Regions from separate parts of the Paenibacillus sp. FSL M7-1414 genome, predicted to be linked through region 1. Evidence: riboswitches for the same ligand, from Rfam matches in the RefSeq annotation. Region 1 holds a riboswitch; each other region holds the start of a gene.
The links. A riboswitch is a leader RNA that binds a small molecule or an ion and turns the genes downstream of it on or off. The one in region 1 is predicted to bind cyclic di-AMP.

Region 1 (5,247 bases):
TTTATTATTTTCATGCATTTCAATGCCATGGCTGTATTTTCCCTAAGGTTCGGTAATATACGAAGGGGCATCTTCAAGCTATAACCGAAATTTTGTGCTGATACATAAAAGTTGCACTAGACAAAAATAATTGAAGGAGTACAATGTAACAATAAACATAAAAATTTAGATATATCATGAGTGGTTTGTACCGCATCAATATCTCAAAATCAATAATTCAAAGTCAGGTGATTATCGTATGAGTAAAAAAAATCCGTTCAACGCTCCTTCAAGAGAATCATTATCTACTGCGGGCATGGCCCCTTCCCTTGGAGAAGCACATAGTTCCATGAAAGTTCCGCAGAATGCTGCATGGTGGAAGAAATTCCTCGCCTTTGTAGGCCCAGGATACCTCGTTGCCGTAGGTTACATGGACCCGGGGAACTGGGCAACAGATATCGCAGGCGGCTCGCAGTTCGGGTATACCTTGTTATCCGTTATCCTGTTATCGAACCTGATGGCCGTTGTCCTTCAGTCGCTGGCTGGCAAGCTTGGCATCGTCACTGGACGGGATCTGGCTCAAGCCTGTCGTGAACGATTCAGCATGCCTGTTGTTATGATGTTATGGATTCTGTGTGAGCTTGCCATTGCAGCTACCGATCTGGCTGAAGTCATTGGTTCTGCTATCGCATTAAAACTGTTATTTAACATCCCCATGTTATACGGCGTTATCATCACCGCAGTTGATGTACTCCTGATTCTTGTACTGCAAAACAAAGGTTTCCGCGCTCTGGAAACACTTGTCATTGTGCTGATGGCAACCATAGCCCTCTGCTTCGGGATTGATCTGTTTCTGGCGAAACCGGATATGGGCGGTGTTCTCCATGGTTTTGTACCAAATGTTGAGATTCTGCAAAACCCAGCCATGCTTTATATCGCCATTGGTATTATCGGAGCAACCGTGATGCCGCATAATCTGTATCTGCATTCTTCCATTGTGCAGACCCGTCAGATCGAACAGACCCCACAGGGCAAAAAAGAAGCCATTCGGTACTCGACCATGGATTCTACAATCGCGTTGACACTGGCCCTGTTCATCAATGCAGCCATCCTGATTGTATCTGCCGCTGTATTTCACAGTGCTGGTATGACGCAGGTTGCCGAGATCGCTGATGCCTATCATCTGCTGACACCTCTATTGGGTACTACGGTTGCAAGTATCCTGTTCGGTGTGGCGCTGTTAGCATCAGGTCAGAACTCTACCCTTACAGGTACACTCGCTGGGCAGATCGTTATGGAAGGTTTCCTGAACATTCGAATTCCGGCTTGGCTACGCAGACTGGTCACACGTCTGATCGCCATCATCCCCGCGGTAATTGTGACAGCCATTGCAGGAGAACATGGCACAGAAGAACTACTCATTTTGAGCCAGGTCGTCCTGTCGCTTCAATTGCCGTTTGCTGTAATTCCCCTGGTGATGTTCACGAGTGATAAAAAAAGCATGGGTGCATTCGCCAACAAATTGTGGCTAAAAATCATCTCATGGGTCATTGCCGCGATTATCGTTGTGCTGAATGTATATCTGATCATTCAGACGATTCGTTTATTCTAATCTCGTTCTTATCGACTAAATACTAAAAAGGCTGATCAACTTGGGTATAGAATACCTAAGTTGATCAGCCTTTATTGTTGCAATCCATTAAACAACCATCTGAATCTAATCCTGATTTGGCATCAGTAACGGCAGGAGTTGATCCAATGAATCAACAGTCCAATCCGCACGGTTGTCATCCGATAGTTCTGGCTGGAATCTTCCGTAACCCTGCATAATTCGAATCGTACGCATGCCCAGATTCCGAGCAGGTATAATGTCGTTATCGATCCGATCTCCGATCATGACGGCTTCCTCCGGTTCACAACCGGCCTGCTTCAAGGCCACAGCGTATAACTCAGGGTCTGGCTTGGACACTCCTTCTTCAGCTGAACATGCCAGAACATCAACATACTTCCGCAAGCCGTAACTCTCCAGTCTCTCTTCCGTTCCAGGACTCTGATTGGCAATAATGCCAATGCGATAATGCCGTGACAACTGCTGAAGAACAAAATCTGCTGAAGGAAAAGGACGTTCAAGATCTTTTTGAAACTTCAGCTTGTCCTGAATCTGTTTTTGATGCCCCTCGTCTTCAACAAATGTGCGAATTGCCACTCTCATAGGCCATTGCTCATATTTTCGGTAACAGTTCGCGAACAGTTCGCGTACCGCCTCAATCTTCACCGGATACCCCAAAGCACAAGCTTCACGGACAAACTGTCCGATAATATCATCAACCGGCTCCCATTCATCCACCAGCGTATCTCCAACATCAAAAAACAACCATTTCAATCCACCTACATCCGGCATGCCAATTCCTCCTTGTAAGCCACAGGTGATTCCTGATCCTAATCTAAAAGTTCGTGTTCAAAAAGTCTTGAACTACCTTTAAAACCATAAAAAAGAAGACTCACCATCCTGCATGAGTCTCCTCAAACTTCCGTTTATCGATACATTCAATTATAACAGGCACCTTACACCTGAGCAATCACAAGCTATGGCATTAACCATTGAGGAGAAAGCCAACTTCCCCATTGAGCGAATATACGATCCGGTCTGCGCCCATGCCCCGATAGATGCCCTTAGGATGACTCTGCTCCGTAATGACGCACAGGGATTTCGATGTCCATGAACGGCAGATCTGTAAATAACGACAGGTCAGATTCAGGCTGTTTTCGAAAATAAACACGTTGCCTACGCTGCCCTGCGGCAAAAACCACTTTTGAGCTGCAGCCGTGTTCATGCGAATGACATGTTCTACTCCGATTCTACGGAGTCTGCGCTCTTCCCCTGCACTGTTGGTTAGAACGGCAAACGGCATTTTTTTGTACATCAGCAATTTGATAAATTTACGTCCTGCTTCATTTGGAGCAGTCACTAAGATCATCTCAGTATCCATCATTCGTTCCTCCCTTGGCGTGAAAAGACAACAAAAAAGAAGCGTGGGGGACCAAGGCCTCCCGAACGCTTCTTAAATAATCCATGGCGAAAACACCATGAACCAGCGTACGGCTTGTTGCCTCTCCCTTTAACGCTTACGAGGTTAGCTGACGGATTCGGGCGCGAGAGTCGCCCTATTTCCGGCTGTCACCGGAAAATTCACCCCATGAATGCCCACTGTCCTGGACAGCGCATTCCGTTGGTTCCCCCGTTTTCCACTCATCAATGAATGGAAACTCAGCGATTAAAACATCGTTCGTATATCTTAAGGATAAGATCGAGCGATATTATCGTTTGTTTCGTTTTTCAAGTACATTTTAGTTTAAATTGAAATTACGTTATGAATCATACACCCGTGCCATGTCGGTGTAAAGTCCGCCCAGATCACCAAATCGGCAGATTTTTGCCAATTCCTATCCATAATAACGCTTACAACAAAGTTATACTCTATCTATCTCTTCAAGGCTATCTAATTCTCACTCTGGCGTAAATCACTTCGCAATTCATTCACGTATTCTGCACAACTTGCCTGTTTTGATTCTTTTAACACCATATTAGTTTTGCAATATTTAATTGCAACCAATATAATAGAAGATATAAGAGTAAATAAATGGAGGCGATTTAGATGACAGTCTACGATTACAAAGTGAATACCCTTCGCGGTCAAGAAGTTGAAATGTCCGACTACCGTGACAAAGTGCTCCTGATTGTGAATACGGCAAGCTCATGCGGCCTTACCCCTCAATTCAAAGGTCTGCAAGAATTGCAAGACAAATTTCAAGATGCTCCATTTGAAGTGCTTGGTTTCCCAAGCAACCAGTTTGCACAGGAAAAAGGATCTTCCGACGATATTGCCGAGTTCTGTCAGATGAATTATAGCGTGAGCTTCCCCATGTTTGAGAAAATTGATGTGAACGGCTCAAGCGCTCACCCTCTTTTCCAACACCTGAGCACAGAAGCTCCTGGCCTGCTCGGCTCCAAAGCAATCAAATGGAATTTCACCAAATTCCTCGTGGATCAGAACGGACAGGTCATTAAACGTTATGCTCCCAAAACAACACCGGACAAGATTGAAGAAGATATCAAGAATTTGCTGCAAAAATAATACACAGGCCACCCGTAGCCGGAAGGTAGAGCAACATTCCTCCGGTAATGGATGGCCTTTTTTCAACCCAGATGTCATACTGTTCGAAAAAGACAAAAAAAAGAAGCTTCCCATTAATGGAAAGCTTCTTTTTAATCGTTCATATGATGCGGTCGAGAGGACTCGAACCTCCACGGGCATACGCCCACTACCCCCTCAAGATAGCGTGTCTGCCATTCCACCACGACCGCATGTCGTAAATAATCGGCAACAGAATTGATTATACCGGGTTCAGAACTAAAAGTAAAGTATTTTTTAATACTTCTTTTTCAGCTAGGCATTTTCATCAAAAATCGCATAATCTCGTCATCTTTACCCATGAACTGCATATTATTAGATTTGATCCCCTCTTTTTCGGTAAGAGCCGATCTTATTGATTCATTTATATATAGTCCTTCCTTATATATAGTCCTCCCTGTACTTCACAAAATAAATAACACAATAAGTTATATAAAATAACACAAATATTAAATTTCATATTTAATCCATTAAATTTCACGGATACTATTGACAAAAAGCGGACATTTATGGGATGATAACTATCATATAATTCGGATTTTCAAACATAAAGCAAACAAAAAGGAATATAAATGTCACTTTAAGTGACATTTAACGAACACAGGAGGCGAATGATTGTGAACCGTGGGAATAAGCTGCTCGATTATGTCAAACTGCTTGATTCCTCTATTCAGGTTGGAGGGTTCACCCATTCCTTCGGCATGGATATCCATATCAGGGAGGGTACCATTCGTAATGCTGAAGATCTCGAATCATTCATGCGTTGTCAGTTGCATCCCAGCATCGTTCGTCTTGAAGGTATGGCCATCAAAGGTATCTATACCGCAGCAGATCACAAGGATACATGGCGGATAGCTCTTATCGACAAGCTTGTCCATGTTCAGCGAACCCCTGGAGATCTCAGAGAACAAGCTGCCGCCATGGGTAAACGATTGATCAGACTCGCACGCGCTCTGCACCCCTGGATTGAATTCAGCCAGCTCGAACAGATCTTTGCCAAATACGATTCGGTTGGTTGCCTCTCCACTGTTCACGCCTGGATTAACCACCACCTCGACATCCCGGTCGAGGAGGC
Region 2 (5,247 bases), 2.4 Mb from region 1:
CGCTTACGCGCTCATGATCCACATAGAACGTGGCTACTGCGCCAATATGTGCCTTTCCTCCGGTAACGAGAAAAACCTTATCTTCTCCTGCTTCAATCACCTGTAAACGTATGGATTTCAAATCATATGTACTCATACCCATCCCCCTATCCTTTTCTATATGTTATATATGGAGGAATTATGGCTGTCATGAGCTAAATCGGCAATGAAACTTCTCACACTGCGCATATTTTATGGAGCCCCCGGGCATACCAAGGAGAACGTCATTTTGAAAAAGGAGGCCGATATTATGCGCGTACGCCTCATTATGCTGATGGTTATCGTTATTTTTCTCGGAGGATATCATGCTCCAGTTTCAGCGCGGGATGTTTCAAGCCCGCCAAGTGAATCCGTATCAGGTTCGGATTCTGCGGAAGAAGAACAACTGACATTGGGACAGTTACGTCAAAAATATGCCGATACGTTCAAAACCAATGGTCCTTCAACCAAGAAGGTTGCACTGACTTTTGATGATGTACCTGATCCACGGTTTACTCCACAAGTACTGGATGTATTAAAGAAGTACAATGTCAGAGCTACATTCTTCATCGTGGGTAGTCGTGCTGAGAAACATCCGGATCTGGTGAAACGCATCGTTAAGGAAGGGCATATGGTTGGTAATCACAGCTACAATCATCCTGAATTCAGTAAGCTGTCGATGAATGCCTTTCGCAAACAAATTTTACATACCGGGGATATTATTCGACGTTTGGCAGGATATACGCCCAAGATGATTCGGCCGCCCTATGGAGACATTAATGAAGAACAGCTGAGATGGGCTGCCAAACAACACTATAGCATTGTGAACTGGAACGTAGACTCCCTGGACTGGAAAGGCCTTTCAAAGGAACAGGTGAAAGATAACATCCTCTCTGCCGTAAAACCCGGTTCCATCGTTCTGCAACATGCTGGAGGCGGTGTAGGATCAAATCTGAACGGCACAATTGAGGCTTTGCCTGAAATCATTGAGGAACTACGTAATTGGGGATATGAACTGGTCACCTTGGACGAAATGCTGGGATTGCCAAAGGCCAAAGATTAAGATGACCGTGATAGAAATAAATGAGAATATTAAAAGGGTGCTGTTCATTCGCGAATTAGCGACTGGCAGACACCCTGTTTGAATTCATTTTAAATGTTATTTTCTCTCTACTTCAGAATGTACAGCTCGATATCCTGAAAACCAAATGAGCTTACAGACTGTTTGCTACCCGGGATAAAGATATCAATCCGGTGACCTTTGATTGCACCGCCCACATCACGTGCTGTGGCTACAAAAGCCTGTTTTGGCAATCCTGGATGGCTGTGACCAGTTACCAGTACTTTAGTTCCAAGTGGAATCACACTTGGATCAACTGCAATCGTACCCAGTTCAAGGTCATTCCCGAAATAATCGACTGCACCCCAGCCTCCATTTTCAGACGGATCTGCAGAGTATGCCGTTGCTTTTACGTTCACAGCTTTGCTGTAATCGAATGTTTTACCCCAGGCTTGAACCACTTTGTTATCTGCGTTAACGTCCAAGCTCGCTGTAGTAACAGTCTTCGCTTGGGTCTTGCTCTCCGTTGCCGCAGCGGCTGCAACATTGTTTGCCTTACCGGGAATCGTAATTTTCAAACCACCATAAATGTTGTAAGCCGAAATGTCGTTGTTTGCTTTAATTAACGTGTTGAGTGCTACTCCATATTGTTTTGATAAGGTGTAGAAGGTATCCCCTTCTTTGGCCACATGAACTGAATCGGCGTGTGCCGGAACGGCTTGAATGAGCATTGCTGTTGTCATTAATGCTACTGCTGTTTTGGCTATACGTTTCTTGTTAATCATGGTCTTCCTCCCTCATTGTGCCTGCGAAGTTAGTTGTCGGATTCGGATGAGGAGCCCACCCTATAGGTTCTTCGTTACATTTGAAACGTTATGTACCCAATTCACCCCAAGCAGTGTGCTGTAGATCTTCCCCCTGCACAATCTGCATCGTTACATCCCCCGCACTCCCTGTCCGGAAGTTTCGGCAGAGTTCAATATATCACAATTTTGTAACCTGAACTTGTAGTAATTCTTACCAAATGGTTTTTAGCTTGTAAGCATTTGTAAGAATACTGGTTAATTCAGAAAGTTTGGTTGACCCGATTCCTTTACATTTGGTAACAGAATAGTTACTTTTCCGAATCCATACGTCATTATTATCCATAAAAAATAGCGTTACCGACTCGAAGTCAGTAACGCTATTTGATCACATCGTTTAGAGTACTTTGGCAAGAAAATCACGTGTACGTGAATTTTTGGGTGCTCCAAACACCTCATCAGGTGTTCCCTCTTCCACAATAACCCCGCCATCCATGAACAGGATTCGGTCTCCCACTTCACGTGCAAAACCCATCTCATGGGTTACGATGACCATCGTCATCCCGCCTTCTGCAAGACGTTTCATGACATCCAACACTTCACCGACCATCTCGGGGTCCAGTGCCGAAGTTGGCTCGTCAAACAGCATCACATGCGGCTGCATGGCCAATGCTCTAGCAATGGCGATCCGCTGCTTCTGTCCACCAGACAGCTGATTCGGGAATGTATCTTTTTTATCGTACAAGCCTACGGTGTTAAGCAGATCAGCGGCAATTTTCTCCGCTTCCTGAGTGGATTGTTTCTTTACTTTAATCGGAGCAATCGTAATGTTTTGCTCTACCGTTTTGTGTGGGAACAGGTTGAAGTGCTGGAACACCATGCCCATTTTCTCACGAGTTGCGTTAATGTTATGCTTGGGGTCCGTGATTGACACGCCTTCAAAATCAATCTCTCCTGAGGTAGGCTGTTCCAGCAGATTCAGACAACGCAAGAACGTACTTTTACCTGAACCGGAAGGACCGATAACCACGACAACCTCACCTTTGCCAATCGTCACGTTAATGCCCTTAAGCACATCGTTATTACCATAAGATTTGTGTAATTGTCTAACGTCTATCACTTGCACTCAACTTCCTTTCCAGTCGTCCCAGCAGCTTGGACAAAATGAACGTCATTACAAAGTAGATGGCTGCTGCAATCAAAAATGGACTCAAGCCTTGGTACGTAATGTTCTTGACTACACTTGCCTGATACATAATATCCACCATACCGATAACGGAGATAATGGAGGATTCTTTGATGATAGTTATGAATTCATTACCGATCGCTGGTAATACAGCTTTGAAGGCTTGTGGCAATATGATATAACGCATCGCGGCGCCTCTTCCCATACCTAATGAACGCGCTGCCTCCAACTGACCACGATCCACACCTTGGATACCTGCACGGAAAATCTCCGCCAGATAGGCACCACTATTGATTGAAAGTGTAATGATACCTGCCTGAAGTGCAGTGAAGTTAATGCCAAAGCTCAGAGAAAAACCATAGTAAATAATCATCAATTGTACCAGCATCGGTGTGCCACGGATCACTTCAACGTATGCCGTACCGATCCAGCGCAAGATTGCAGCGTCATGCAAACGGAACAAACAGATGATCAATCCAATAATTACCCCGAAGATAACCCCAAGTGCAGACAACAGAAGTGTGTATCCTACACCTGTAGCATAGAAACTTTTGTACTCCCAGAATACTTGGAAAATATTTTGTGATTTGTTCGCTTTATCCGCCATCAAGAGGCTGGCGTCCGTCACCATCTGATTGATTTTATCTTCGCTTTTCAGTCGCTCCAGTGTTCCATTTACTGCAGCTAGCAGCTCGGTATTACCTTTACGAATCCCGATTGCCGCTTCTGCTTGCTCTTCGTCCGGAACAGCAGCAGCAAGTCCAATGATATCGTCCAGATAACCTGCAGCAACGGTATCTTCAACGATTGCCGCATCAATGCGTTTTGTTTGCAGTTGAAGCACGATATCCGAGATTTTATCCAGCGCAGTAAGCTTCGCTCCTGGAATACTCTGTCCGATCGTTTCCTGAATGGAGCCTTTCTGAACGCCAATCTTCGCATTTTCAAGTTCTGCCATAGTTGGATATTTGTCTTTATCCACATTTCGAACCATAATCACTTGTTTTGATTTATAATAGGTGTCGGAAAAATCGATACTTTTCTTCCGCTCATCCGTCGGCGTCATACCTGAAATCACCAGATCAACACGCCCGCTCTGCAATGAAGGCAGAAGACCGTCGAAGCCCATATCCTCAATCACAAGCTCAGCGCCAAGATCTTTGGCAATCTCTTTGGCGATCTCAATATCGAAGCCGACAATTTCATCTTTGCCATTAATCACTTTATGGAATTCATATGGTGCAAAATCGGCACTTGTACCGAGCACCAGCTTTTTACTGCTTGAATTATCTGTAGTTCCACTTGCAAGTGCCACAGGAACGGCAGTCGTCAGCAGAATAACAAAGGTCAACAGCATCATGGTGTAACGACTTATTAATTTCAACCTTTTTCTCTCCCCTTACAATACTTTGTATGCTTCTCATGTTGATGACTGAGTCATTATAAAGTACAATGCATGATTATGCAATGCATTTTGACAATACAAATCTTGACTTGTTTCTGAAAAAATAAAGCAAACATGATATAATCAATGAATTATTTTCATTTTTGCATAAGGAGTTTACTAATGACAGCTAACAAATCACAAATTCTGACGGTTATTGATCAATATGCTTCCCGTTTTAAAGCCATTTCATCATATATCGGTGCCAACCCCGAACTGGGAAATGAAGAGTATCTCGCTTCTGCCCGTTTGAAAGAAGAACTGCTCTTCCACGGTTTCACTGTAGAGGCTCCAATCCTGGGACTGGAGACAGCTTTTATCGGAACCTATTCAGCCGCCAAATCCGGCCCTACCATTGCTTTATTGTGCGAATATGACGCCTTGCCGGAGATCGGTCATGCTTGTGGTCACCATCTGATCTGTATGATGAGTCTTGGGGCCGCTGTTGGGATAAAATCTATTCTGGATGAAGTAGGTGGAACCATTAAAGTGTTTGGTACCCCCGCTGAAGAGACACGTGGTGCCAAAGTTCCGATGGCTGAAGCAGGTTTGTTCGATGACTGTGACGTCGCTCTCATGGCGCATCCATATTATGCCTACGAAAAGTCAGGCAGCTCGCTGGCTATTGATGCTGTGCAATTTGAGTTCCATGGCCGATCTTCACATGCTGCTGCAAGTCCGCACGAAGGCATTAATGCTCTTGATGCCGTCATTCAAACGTTTAACGGAATCAATG
Region 3 (5,247 bases), 1.5 Mb from region 1:
ATCACGAAGATTGGACTTGCCGCATTATTACAGGTGATACCGAAGTAGGGGCGATCTTAAGACGGTATGCTCCTGATTTTCCTGAGAAAGTAGCATCTGTCATTCAAAAAACGTATGAAAAGCCGATTGTGGTTAACTTGGTGACCAGTCCGCTTGATGCAGACCGAATGGATTATTTGCTCAGGGATGCCTATTTTACAGGTGTAAATTACGGCACGATTGACCTTGATCGTATCCTTCGGATGCTGCGTCCTTATCATGGGCGGATTGTAGTCAAGGAGTCAGGCATGCATGCTGTGGAGGATTACCTAATGTCTCGGTATCAGATGTATTGGCAGATTTACTTCCATCCGGTAACTCGTAGTTCTGAAATTATATTGCGGCAAATATTCAAGCGAGCGAAAACACTCCTACAACATGGTTTTCAATTCCGCTTCATGATTGATCCACTCCCTCAATTATTTGAAGGAGAATTATCCGTGGATGAATATTTGCAGTTGGATGAAGCATTAATTCAGACGGCATTTACGCAGTGGCGCAAGGAGGACGATACTGTTCTAAGTGAGTTATGCGAACGTTTTATGGATCGCAAGTTATATAAGTATGTAGAGCTTGAACAGGTCGACTTGACAATGATGGAAGAGATTCGGGAAGCTTTTGTACAGGCTGGCCTCGATCCCGAATATGATCTTGAAATTGATTTTCCTTCGGATAATCCGTATGATGTGTTTCGTCCGGATGAATCCACAGATAAGCAGATTCTTCTTCTGGATCGACAGGACAATTTACGTGAGTTGTCAGAAGTATCTGACATTGTCCGTTCCATCAGTGGGCTTCACCGAGGGAAACATCATTTGTATTACCCTCAAAACAAGGTGGATGCGATTATTCACGAATTACCGTCACATATACGCCCCTATTTCTTGTAATCATGTGGGTATAATCCGATGAAGAATTTCGATATCAAAACACTTTCTAAAAGAGCTATTTTCCATGATACAGTAATCTGCTTTAATGGGGAGTATATGTAGATCGACATAATTTTGTAAATGCAAGTAGGCAGAATGAGCAAAATCAACAATATATAGATCAGAATATCCGTATATCTTCTATATATTGTAGTTGTGAAGAGACAAACGTAATGATGTAATACACAGATACCCAAAATGTTTTATGTATGAGTCATTGAATTATTGAATTTTACAAATTGGATTTTGAAAAAGAAGATAGTCGTTATTTCGACATGAAGGGAGATACAGACATGATGCTGTTCGACACACATACACATCTGGATGCACCACAATTCGACGAGGACCGCGAGGACATGATTCAGCGTGCTGTGGATGCAGGAGTTGGTCGCATGATCAACATTGGCTTTAACCGGGAGACGATTCCAACCACAATGAAACTCGCCGAAACATATGACTTTATATATGCAGCTGTAGGGTGGCATCCCGTAGATGCGATCACAATGCAGGAGGGCGATTTGGAGTGGATTGCATCTTTATGCAAGCATGAAAAAGTGGTTGCGATCGGTGAGATTGGATTGGATTATCACTGGGATACTTCACCAAAAGAAATACAGCATCGTGTATTACGACAACAAATTGCTTTGGCGCGTGAAGTGAACATGCCAATTGTCATCCATAATCGGGATGCACATGAGGATATCATAAGAATTTTGCGTGAAGAGAAGGCTGGCGAAGTTGGCGGTGTGATGCACTCGTTCTCGGGCAGTTGGGAAACAGCAAAAAGTTGTCTCGATATGGGCTTCCATCTCTCCTTCGGAGGACCGATCACATTCAAAAATGCAAAGCAGCCCAAAGAGGTGCTGGAGAAGGTTCCTATGGACCGGTTTTTCATTGAAACAGATGCTCCATATTTGACACCTCACCCTTATCGTGGGAAGCGAAATGAGACAGCGCATGTACGTCTGGTTGCAGAGGCAGCTGCGGAAATTAAAGGCATTTCGGTGGAGGAAATTGCTGCAATAACAACCAAAAATGCCATGGAACGATTTGGAATTCGGTAAAAAAACGAGCAAATGAGGTGAAAAAGGCAGGTAAGCGGAGGTAATTTGCCCTTTGATCCAAATAAATCAAGAATATTACAATATTTTAACCAAATATTCAGAAAAACGTACTTGATCAACGCTTTACAACATGCATCAAAACAGGATATCATCTTTTCAGTGAATTGTTGTGCGGAAAATTGGACAGATGTTCGGGGGATGAACAAAGGGACACTTTCCGATGAAACAACATTACTTTCATGAATCAGTCTCGCTGAGTCTCCGTTAACGGAGAGCGGGGGAACCAATAGGGCTTAAACATCGGTGTATTTGGCCGATGCGCAACGTTCGCTGACCCAAAAGCAGCGAAGGGAACTGCGAAGCCGTATTTGATTTCTTCTTTGGGTCTCGGGGTGAATTCAAGGGCGTCCGCCATGAGCGGGTGACCCAAGATAGGGCGGCTCTCTTTCGCCCGAACCCGACAGCTAACCTCGCAAGCGGAAAAAGAGAGGCAACCTCGTGCATGAATTTCCGATATTCAAAATCATTCGGAAGCCACGAAAGAGTTCCTCTTACACTCTTTCTTTGGCTTTTTTGTTTTTGAATAAAAGAAATATTGTCATCATACGGTAGGTATTCAGGAGGATGACATCATGTTGCGAAGATTGATTCATGGTGCAGAACCGGATTATGTTGGTCCAATCTGTGTTCTGTAGAAAATTTGGTATAGTCACGTCAAAGACATCATGCATTACTTTAGACGGCGAGGCTATGAAGGAGGACGGAGAAGTGGGCACATTCCAACCAGAAGAGACCCATGAGTCACGATCATCCAGTAAGTCTTTCGCGTTGCGGTGGAAGCATGAGAACATGCGTCAAATGGCATTGATCGCGATTTTCTCAATTGCGCTTACAATCATGATCTTGTTAGTCGTTTACGGTCAGGCCGGGAAACAAATTTCGCTGGTTATTGATGGCAAAGCTCAGGTGGTAGAGACTCGTACAGGAATGCTTCAGGAAATGCTGGAGGAGCAGTCGATCACAGTCAGCCCTCACGATAAGGTATCCATGTCCATGAATGGGGCGATTACAGATGGAGACCGAATCGTTATTGAGCGGGCCGTTCCAGTTAACATTACGGCAGACGGAGACACCAAGACTCTGTATACAACCGATTCATCGGTAGAAGATGCAATTCAAAAATCAGGTATTCAAGTTGAAAGTAATGATAAAGTGTATCCGGCGCTTGGAACTGCGATCAAAGCGGAGATGAAGATCCGTGTAGTGCGCGTAACAAAGCGTACAGTGGAAGTAGAGCAGCCGATCGCTTACAAAGTCATTAAAACGGCTGACCCTAGCTTGTACAAAGGGGATAACCGTGTCGTTGTGAACGGCAAAGAAGGCACAATTGTGCAGCATATCGAAAAGGTATTTCAGGATGGAGAATTGGTCTCCAAAAAAATGGTCGGCAAATCTGTCGCGAATAATCGTGTAGATAAAGTGATCGCTGTCGGCACCAAAGCAAAACCGGTCGTGAAAGAACCTGAGATTCAGACCGTATCGGCTCAAACGTCAACAACCAAAAAGGCTACAACAACGAACTCGAAGAAAACATCTGCCTCGGGCAGCAAAGTGATTACCGTATCCGGGACTTCTTTTAAATACTCCAAAGTACTTAAAAATGTATCCATGACTGCCTACTCTTCCGAAGAGCCTGGCATTGGAACTAAAACAGCTTCCGGTACTCGTGTAACGGAAGGGCGCACCATTGCGGTTGATCCCAAAGTCATTCCAATTGGCTGGTGGGTATATATCGAAGGTCTGGGATTCCGTCGTGCGGAAGATACAGGCGGTGCCATTAAAGGCAACAAAATTGATGTGTATTATGACAGTGTGAAGCATGCCCTGAATTTTGGACGTAAGAAAGGCAAGACGGTCTACGTGATCGGTCCGGTGAAGCCGGAAGCGAACTAAAATCGTTTTACTTTGAAATGGGAATGCTATAAAATAGTTGCATGAATGATTCATGCGGAATATGTGGCGGAGGAGTCTGAATTCAGTCTCCCCCGCCGTTTGGCAGAGAAGAGGATATTCCTCTTCTTTTTGCGTTAGAAAGGAAGAAATGGAACATGATAAAAGAAGTCATTGTGGTGGAAGGCCGTGACGATACGGTAGCTATCCGTCGGGCCGTGGAAGCCGATACCATAGAAACAGGTGGATCAGCCATCAACCAACGCATTCTGAAGCGGATTGCGCTTGCTCAGGAGAGACGGGGAGTCATTGTACTGACAGATCCGGATCATGCTGGCGAACGCATTCGTAAAATTATTGCGAACAAGGTGCCAGGCTGCAAACATGCCTTCATTCCGGAAGCCGATGCAACGCGCAAAGGGGACATTGGGGTGGAGAATGCCTCACCCGAGGCGATCCGTCATGCGTTGGCGCGCGTACATACTTCATACGAAGGTGCTCCGAGCCTGATCGATTGGGAAGACCTGATCGCGGCAGGACTTATTGTGCATCCGCAGGCTGCTGCACGTCGTATGGAGATGGGCAATCTGCTAGGCATCGGTTATTGTAACGGTAAGCAGTTCCACAAACGTCTCAGTGTATTTCAGATTACACGGGAAGAGTTCTCTACAGCATTAGCGCAAATTGAACGTGAAGGATTGTGAGCATATGAAGAACATGGAAGAGACGATTGAAATTGCAACGCCCAAGCGTACGAAAGAGATTATTCAAAGACACGGATTCTCATTTAAGAAAAGTCTGGGTCAGAACTTTCTGATCGATCAAAATATACTGAACAAAATTGTTAATGCAGCCGATTTGGACGAGTCCAAGGGTGCGTTAGAGATTGGGCCGGGTATTGGAGCCCTCACGGAACGACTGGCTCGGGTAGCCGGTCCTGTCACAGCCGTAGAGATTGATCAGCGCTTGATCCCAATCCTGGGAGAAGTGATGCAGCCTTATTCGAATGTACGTGTTCATCATGGGGATGTGCTGAAGCTTGATCTGGCTGAGTTGTTTAATACGGATTTTGCATCCGTGGACAAAGTCAGTGTTGTGGCTAACCTGCCTTATTATGTAACGACTCCAATCATGATGAAACTGCTGGAAGAGAAACTGCCGGTAGACAGCATTGTTGTCATGATCCAAAAAGAAGTGGCTGAACGCATGGCTGCTGCACCTGGATCAAAAGACTATGGCAGTCTGAGCATCGCAGTTCAGTACTA
Region 4 (5,247 bases), 670 kb from region 1:
GATTTCATTTATAATGGGGTTATGTTAGGGAGAGGAGGCAACACCATGGGGAACCAACCGGCAACAGAACAATTTTTTAATGATAAGCTGGCGGAATCGAAAGTTCATTTTGAACGTGCCCTGGATTGTAAACATACGGAATTCGATGACCTTTATCCCTATATGATTGAACATCCTCAATTTTTCTGGTACAAACGCTATGTTGCCTGGTCAGAATTACTGACGATTGTAGGCTTGTGCGAAGAGTTGTCCTTCTCTTGGAAAGAACAATTTACACCGCATCAAGTGGAGTACCTTGAAGAACGTGTGATGTCCGCCAAAGTGCTTGATTTTTGGTTCGAGAAGAACGACAGCAAAGAGCACGCGCAGCGGTAACTTTCAGTCGGGACATAATTTCGAATGACATGACAGTCCAATACAGTCACGTGAGACCTAAATGACTTTTCATTTAGGTCTCTTTTTGTAAATAAATTTGAAATATAGGAGCCATGAAGATGATTAGTGATACAGAATTGGACGCCCTGCGTCTGTCAGGTGAGAAAGTTAGAGTAGTACGGGACGAGCTGGAATCGAACGACGTGAAGGGGATTGTGGTTGCCTGGGATGGCGAGCAGGTACTTATCCGTCGTCAGAATCGACGTGTCGTTAAGCTGGACCGAGGTTACAGCTATCAGCTGTTCAGCGAGCCGCGCCAGAGTCCACTTAGTGAGTAACAGCTTATAATTATGGCAGAGCCATGCGCGTTAAATGTTTGGAATTACCATGATTTCTTGGCATAAATGGCTCACTCGGGAGAGAAGATAGGTACAGTGAGGAAGATCTGTAACTATAGCCGAGAGGGTGTGCTACAAGCCATGACATTGATGAATGATAAAGTTCATGCCTACAAGGATCAGATTGGAGCATTAAGCGATGTACTGCCAGGTGTGGTGAAGTCGTATCATGAGTTTACCGGAGAATGTTTCCAACCTGGTGTGATTGATGCGAAGACAAAACAGCTAATTGCGCTTGGCATTGGATTATTCGCCAACAATGAGGTATGTACCTTCTACCATGTAGAAGAAGCCCGTGCTAAGGGCGCAACAGATCAGGAGATTATGGAGACCGTAGCCGTGGCTGGAGCTGTTGGTGGAGGACATGCCCTGTCTCAGGGTGCGATGCGAGTGCAGAAGGCGCTGCATTAGTAAGCAATGCAACATACATTTTTAAGTGCAAAAAAGGCATCCGGTTAATAACCGATGCCTTTTTGTATGTGAATCACATTTTACCTAACATTTTATCATACATAAACTGTCCAGTTACCCGACGTGCTGTTACATAACGATCATTGAAGTATGGATTCGATAACTTCGTGATGCTTACACCTTTACTGCTGGAGGCATGAGCGAATTGTCCGCCGCCGATATATACACCTGTATGTGAAATGCCTTTGCCTGTTGTATTAAAGAACACCAGATCACCTGTCCGAACATTGCTCTTGGATACGGGAGTACCTGCTTTGGCTTGCTGCTGCGAAGTACGTGGTAATTCAATGCTGTATTTGTTGAAAAGATATCTCATAAAACCAGAACAGTCGAAGCCGGCTACAGTTGTGCCACCCCATTTGTAAGGAATACCTGTCATGTTGTTCACTACGGAGTTGATACTGCTTGCCTCTGTGCTTGTTGCCCCGGATGTAAATAATACAGCTGCTCCAAAAATGGAGATAATCAGTTTTTTCAAAATCAATGTTCTCCCTTCGATGCCTACGGAGTTAGCTAAGGGTTCGGTAGAAGGTTCCCTATATTTCCTATGTATAAGAATAATTCACCCAAATTGGTTCCCCCGTTCTCAAACATGAAACTCGGCAATGAATAATTAAGTTTTTGTAACTATTTGAAACTATATTGCATAAATGCGTAATTGTCAAACCCATTTAAAACCCTTCGTAATACCTCAATGTTAGCGGAATTAAGGTTTTTATATGAAAGAAGGGATCAAGTTTGGGTATCATTCATGACAAAAACGTCATTATTGATTCGTTTAAGACGAATTTGGATAAATAGATAGGTTTGTCATGAGTTAAAAGAACTATTCCGTTATGTAGAATTAGAGAGATTATATTCATTAAGTTGCATATATTGACAAAAATCGATTTTTTGCATATTATCTGATTATCCAATCCACATATTGGATTTAAATTGATTTTATTGTGCGATAAATACAAATAAAGGAGGTTTAGAGACGCGTATCATAGGTAAAGTAGAAGTGGAAGATTTATAAAAACGAACATAGGAGAGTGTTACATTTGAAAGCGAAGAAAATAATTACTTTTGTCCTGGCATGTACGATGGTGTTCTCAGCAGTTGGAATGGCAGTTCTCCCTGTAGGGACGGTATCTGCTGCAGATGCGTCGGGTACTACAGCGAGTATTTCTGATATTTTGAAGAACCAGCTGCCAGATGGAGGTTGGAGAAAAGATTATAAACAGACAAGTGGAGAGTGGGCAAAGTCCACGATAGACAACAAGGCTACATACTCAGAAATTAGAAGATTGGCGAAGGAATTTAAAAAGACGAATGATCCGCGTTACTCCACAGCTGCAATCAAAGGAATTAACTTTTTGATCAACATGCAGTATTCAAACGGCGGGTGGCCACAAGTTTACCAAAGCTCCGGATACCACAAGCACATCACTTACAATGATGATGCCATGATTAATGTAATGATCATGCTGGATGAAGTAGCAGCACGCAAAGGTGATTTCTCATTTATCGACAGCACGCTTGCTAACCGCAGTAAAAATTCAGTTGCCAAAGGTGTGGAGGCGATTCTGAATACACAGGTCATTTCAGGTGGTAAGCTTACAGCATGGGGACAACAACATGATTCCAGCTCTCTTAAACCAGCGAGCGCAAGAATCTACGAAGTGCCATCGTTGACAGCTGGAGAGAGTGTAACGATTGTTAAATTTCTGAAAACCAGACCTGCTAACGCTAAAATTACCGCATCCATTAAAGGAGCGGAGGCTTGGTTTAACAAAGTGAAAATTACGGGTTACAAGTATGAAAGAGCTAATGGAGATAGTAAAATTATCGCTGATTCCAAAGCTGCACCAATTTGGGCACGCTTCTATGAGATCGGAACAGATAAACCAATCTTTATTGGTCGTGACGGGGTAGTTAAATACAAATTAAGTGATATTGATAAAGAAAGAAGAGGCGGTTATGCATGGTATGGCAACTGGCCTTCCAAGCTGTAATTTGTAGTATGCTTCCGTTTTAATGAACCAAACTATTTGCAGCAGTTAAAGGTAAAGCCCGAATCGACATGGACGTCTGATTCGGGCTTTATTGTTATTATTTTCAGTGTTGACATGATAGATTACGCATGATATATTATTTCTTGTCGCCGATATGGATGACGGAGATACAATATGCGGTCGTGGCGGAATTGGCAGACGCGCACGGTTCAGGTCCGTGTGGGCTAACCCCCGTGGAGGTTCGAGTCCTCTCGACCGCATCTAAAAAAAAAGACTCCTTAAGCTAACGCTTAAGGAGTCTTTTTTTGCATTTTTTGATATAACACTAACTTTAGTGATGAGTATTCAAGAGGTTAGTGCTTAGCTGCACGTACAGCAAATGTCTTCCATCAGCCATACGGAACGTTTATTGTGCTGCGGTAACATTAACGCTGTCAATATTCGGTCCTTCCGATCCAGTGGTAACCACTTTCAATGTATTGGTCCCGGTGTTCATGGGGACCTGTATTGTTTTTTCAACCCAAGTGGACCAGCTTCCCGTAGCCGGAAAGGGCTCGTTGCTAATGACTTTGGTTCCGTTCACAAAAATGTCGAGGTTCCGAGTGCCGCTTTCCAGCGCATAACGAAACTTTACGTTTTTGGTACCTGTTGTCGTGTTATTAATGCCGTTCCATTGAATGGCCGAACCAGTCATCGCATTGAAGTTAACATACCCGGAGCCAGTGTAACCGGGGTAGATTGTTTCAATGGCAGCTTCCGTAAGTGACGTTCCGGTCTCGGCTTCATACGTAGTGCCACTGCCTGTATTCCCGCCGCTATTTCCGCCAGTAACGTTGGCAACAAACGTTGTTACGCTCTGAGGCGGGAGCTGTGCCGTGAAGGCTCCATTGGATACGGTAAGCGGGTTTCCGCTTGCCAGGTTTCGACTGCTGTCCGTAATCCATGAGGACACAGTGGAGGCATTACCATTCTGCAGAACGAATTTTTGGCTTGTGGCTGAAGTTCCACGGTTAATTGCCACGACGACGACTTTGTTATCACCTTTATAGGCTGAGACAAATGTGTTTGTATCCGGATTTTTCGTTGCATCGACTCGCAGGTAGCCTGGACGCACAAATTTAGAGAAATGAGCCATATTATACCCGCGTTTGCTTATGGTACCGTCCTCTTTCATCGGACCATACTGTCTGCGGATGTACCACCACACGTAGGCCTGGAAATCACCTTCTACCATGGCATTGTGCATGTGATAGGAAACGTCTAATGCTTCAGGCCAGCGGTCTGCTGAGTTGTTGTCACTGTTTGGAACATACACCTCAGTCATCCATAGTTCTTTACCGGCTCCTTTTTGCTTAAAGAGAGGGTAGGCAAAATTCGAAATCTGGGTTCCATACGTATGTGCTCCCAGAATGTCCATGTTGGCAAGTGCCTGCGGATCATTCAGGATTGGGTCGGATATGTTCTTTAAGTATTGGAAGGATTCAGGCGCCATGACTTTGGTACCTTGAATGGACCCGGCATTTTCTTTCATGAATCGAAGGATCTCTTGTGGAGTCCACCAAGTCCAGTCATGAGCATAATCCGGTTCGTTTTGCACAGAAATGGCATACAGATCTACGCCGTTATTTTTCATGTAGGTTACAAAGTCGTTCAGATGTTGCGCATATGCGGTATATTTGTCGTATTTCAGACGTTTGGCATTTGTGTCCCCATTGCGGTTGAATGTTTCAACCATGCTGCTTGGAGGATTCCATGGGGATGCAAATACAATAGCACCCTTTTCGATAGCCCGTTTGGCTGTGGCAACTTCACGGTACCAGTTATTAGAATCTGGATCAACGTAGATCCTGAGAATGGAGAAGCCTAACTGATTCTGATCATTACCAAAAGCAGTTTCACGTTGAGCGGGAGTCAGATCACCAATCCAGGCAGGAAGGTTAATGCCCCCAAAGCCCTTGATCAGCTGTTTTTCCGAGGACAAATTAATGTTGGCATCGCTGGCTGCT

Region 2: linked by a shared signal. The riboswitch ahead of MHH92_RS17095 (3D domain-containing protein) and the one ahead of MHH92_RS07000 (hypothetical protein) in region 1 are both predicted to bind cyclic di-AMP.
Region 3: linked by a shared signal. The riboswitch ahead of MHH92_RS00150 (3D domain-containing protein) and the one ahead of MHH92_RS07000 (hypothetical protein) in region 1 are both predicted to bind cyclic di-AMP.
Region 4: linked by a shared signal. The riboswitch ahead of MHH92_RS10210 (C40 family peptidase) and the one ahead of MHH92_RS07000 (hypothetical protein) in region 1 are both predicted to bind cyclic di-AMP.

Annotation. Positions count from the first base shown of each region.
Region 1 covers NZ_JBBOOS010000001.1:1,568,122-1,573,368, reverse strand. Annotated here, with positions in the region: gene MHH92_RS07010 (Nramp family divalent metal transporter) at 296-1,591, shown strand; gene MHH92_RS07005 (HAD family hydrolase) at 1,697-2,380, opposite strand; gene MHH92_RS07000 (hypothetical protein) at 2,574-2,972, opposite strand; cyclic di-AMP (ydaO/yuaA leader) riboswitch at 3,088-3,263, opposite strand; gene MHH92_RS06995 (glutathione peroxidase) at 3,636-4,115, shown strand; tRNA gene MHH92_RS06990 (tRNA-Leu) at 4,263-4,345, opposite strand; gene MHH92_RS06985 (urease accessory protein UreF) at 4,790-5,247, shown strand, end outside.
Region 2 covers NZ_JBBOOS010000001.1:3,941,902-3,947,148, forward strand. Annotated here, with positions in the region: gene lpdD (prenylated flavin chaperone LpdD) at 1-136, opposite strand, end outside; gene MHH92_RS17090 (polysaccharide deacetylase family protein) at 290-1,081, shown strand; gene MHH92_RS17095 (3D domain-containing protein) at 1,189-1,863, opposite strand; cyclic di-AMP (ydaO/yuaA leader) riboswitch at 1,866-2,060, opposite strand; gene MHH92_RS17100 (amino acid ABC transporter ATP-binding protein) at 2,279-3,001, opposite strand; gene MHH92_RS17105 (ABC transporter substrate-binding protein/permease) at 2,988-4,451, opposite strand; gene MHH92_RS17110 (M20 family metallopeptidase) at 4,635-5,247, shown strand, end outside.
Region 3 covers NZ_JBBOOS010000001.1:30,745-35,991, forward strand. Annotated here, with positions in the region: gene MHH92_RS00140 (HD domain-containing protein) at 1-929, shown strand, start outside; gene MHH92_RS00145 (TatD family hydrolase) at 1,262-2,032, shown strand; cyclic di-AMP (ydaO/yuaA leader) riboswitch at 2,274-2,527, shown strand; gene MHH92_RS00150 (3D domain-containing protein) at 2,801-3,985, shown strand; gene rnmV (ribonuclease M5) at 4,141-4,686, shown strand; gene rsmA (16S rRNA (adenine(1518)-N(6)/adenine(1519)-N(6))-dimethyltransferase RsmA) at 4,691-5,247, shown strand, end outside.
Region 4 covers NZ_JBBOOS010000001.1:2,233,537-2,238,783, forward strand. Annotated here, with positions in the region: gene MHH92_RS10195 (hypothetical protein) at 46-375, shown strand; gene MHH92_RS10200 (hypothetical protein) at 495-713, shown strand; gene MHH92_RS10205 (carboxymuconolactone decarboxylase family protein) at 855-1,184, shown strand; gene MHH92_RS10210 (C40 family peptidase) at 1,258-1,722, opposite strand; cyclic di-AMP (ydaO/yuaA leader) riboswitch at 1,728-1,859, opposite strand; gene pelA (pectate lyase) at 2,279-3,241, shown strand; tRNA gene MHH92_RS10220 (tRNA-Leu) at 3,418-3,501, shown strand; gene MHH92_RS10225 (carbohydrate-binding protein) at 3,648-5,247, opposite strand, start outside.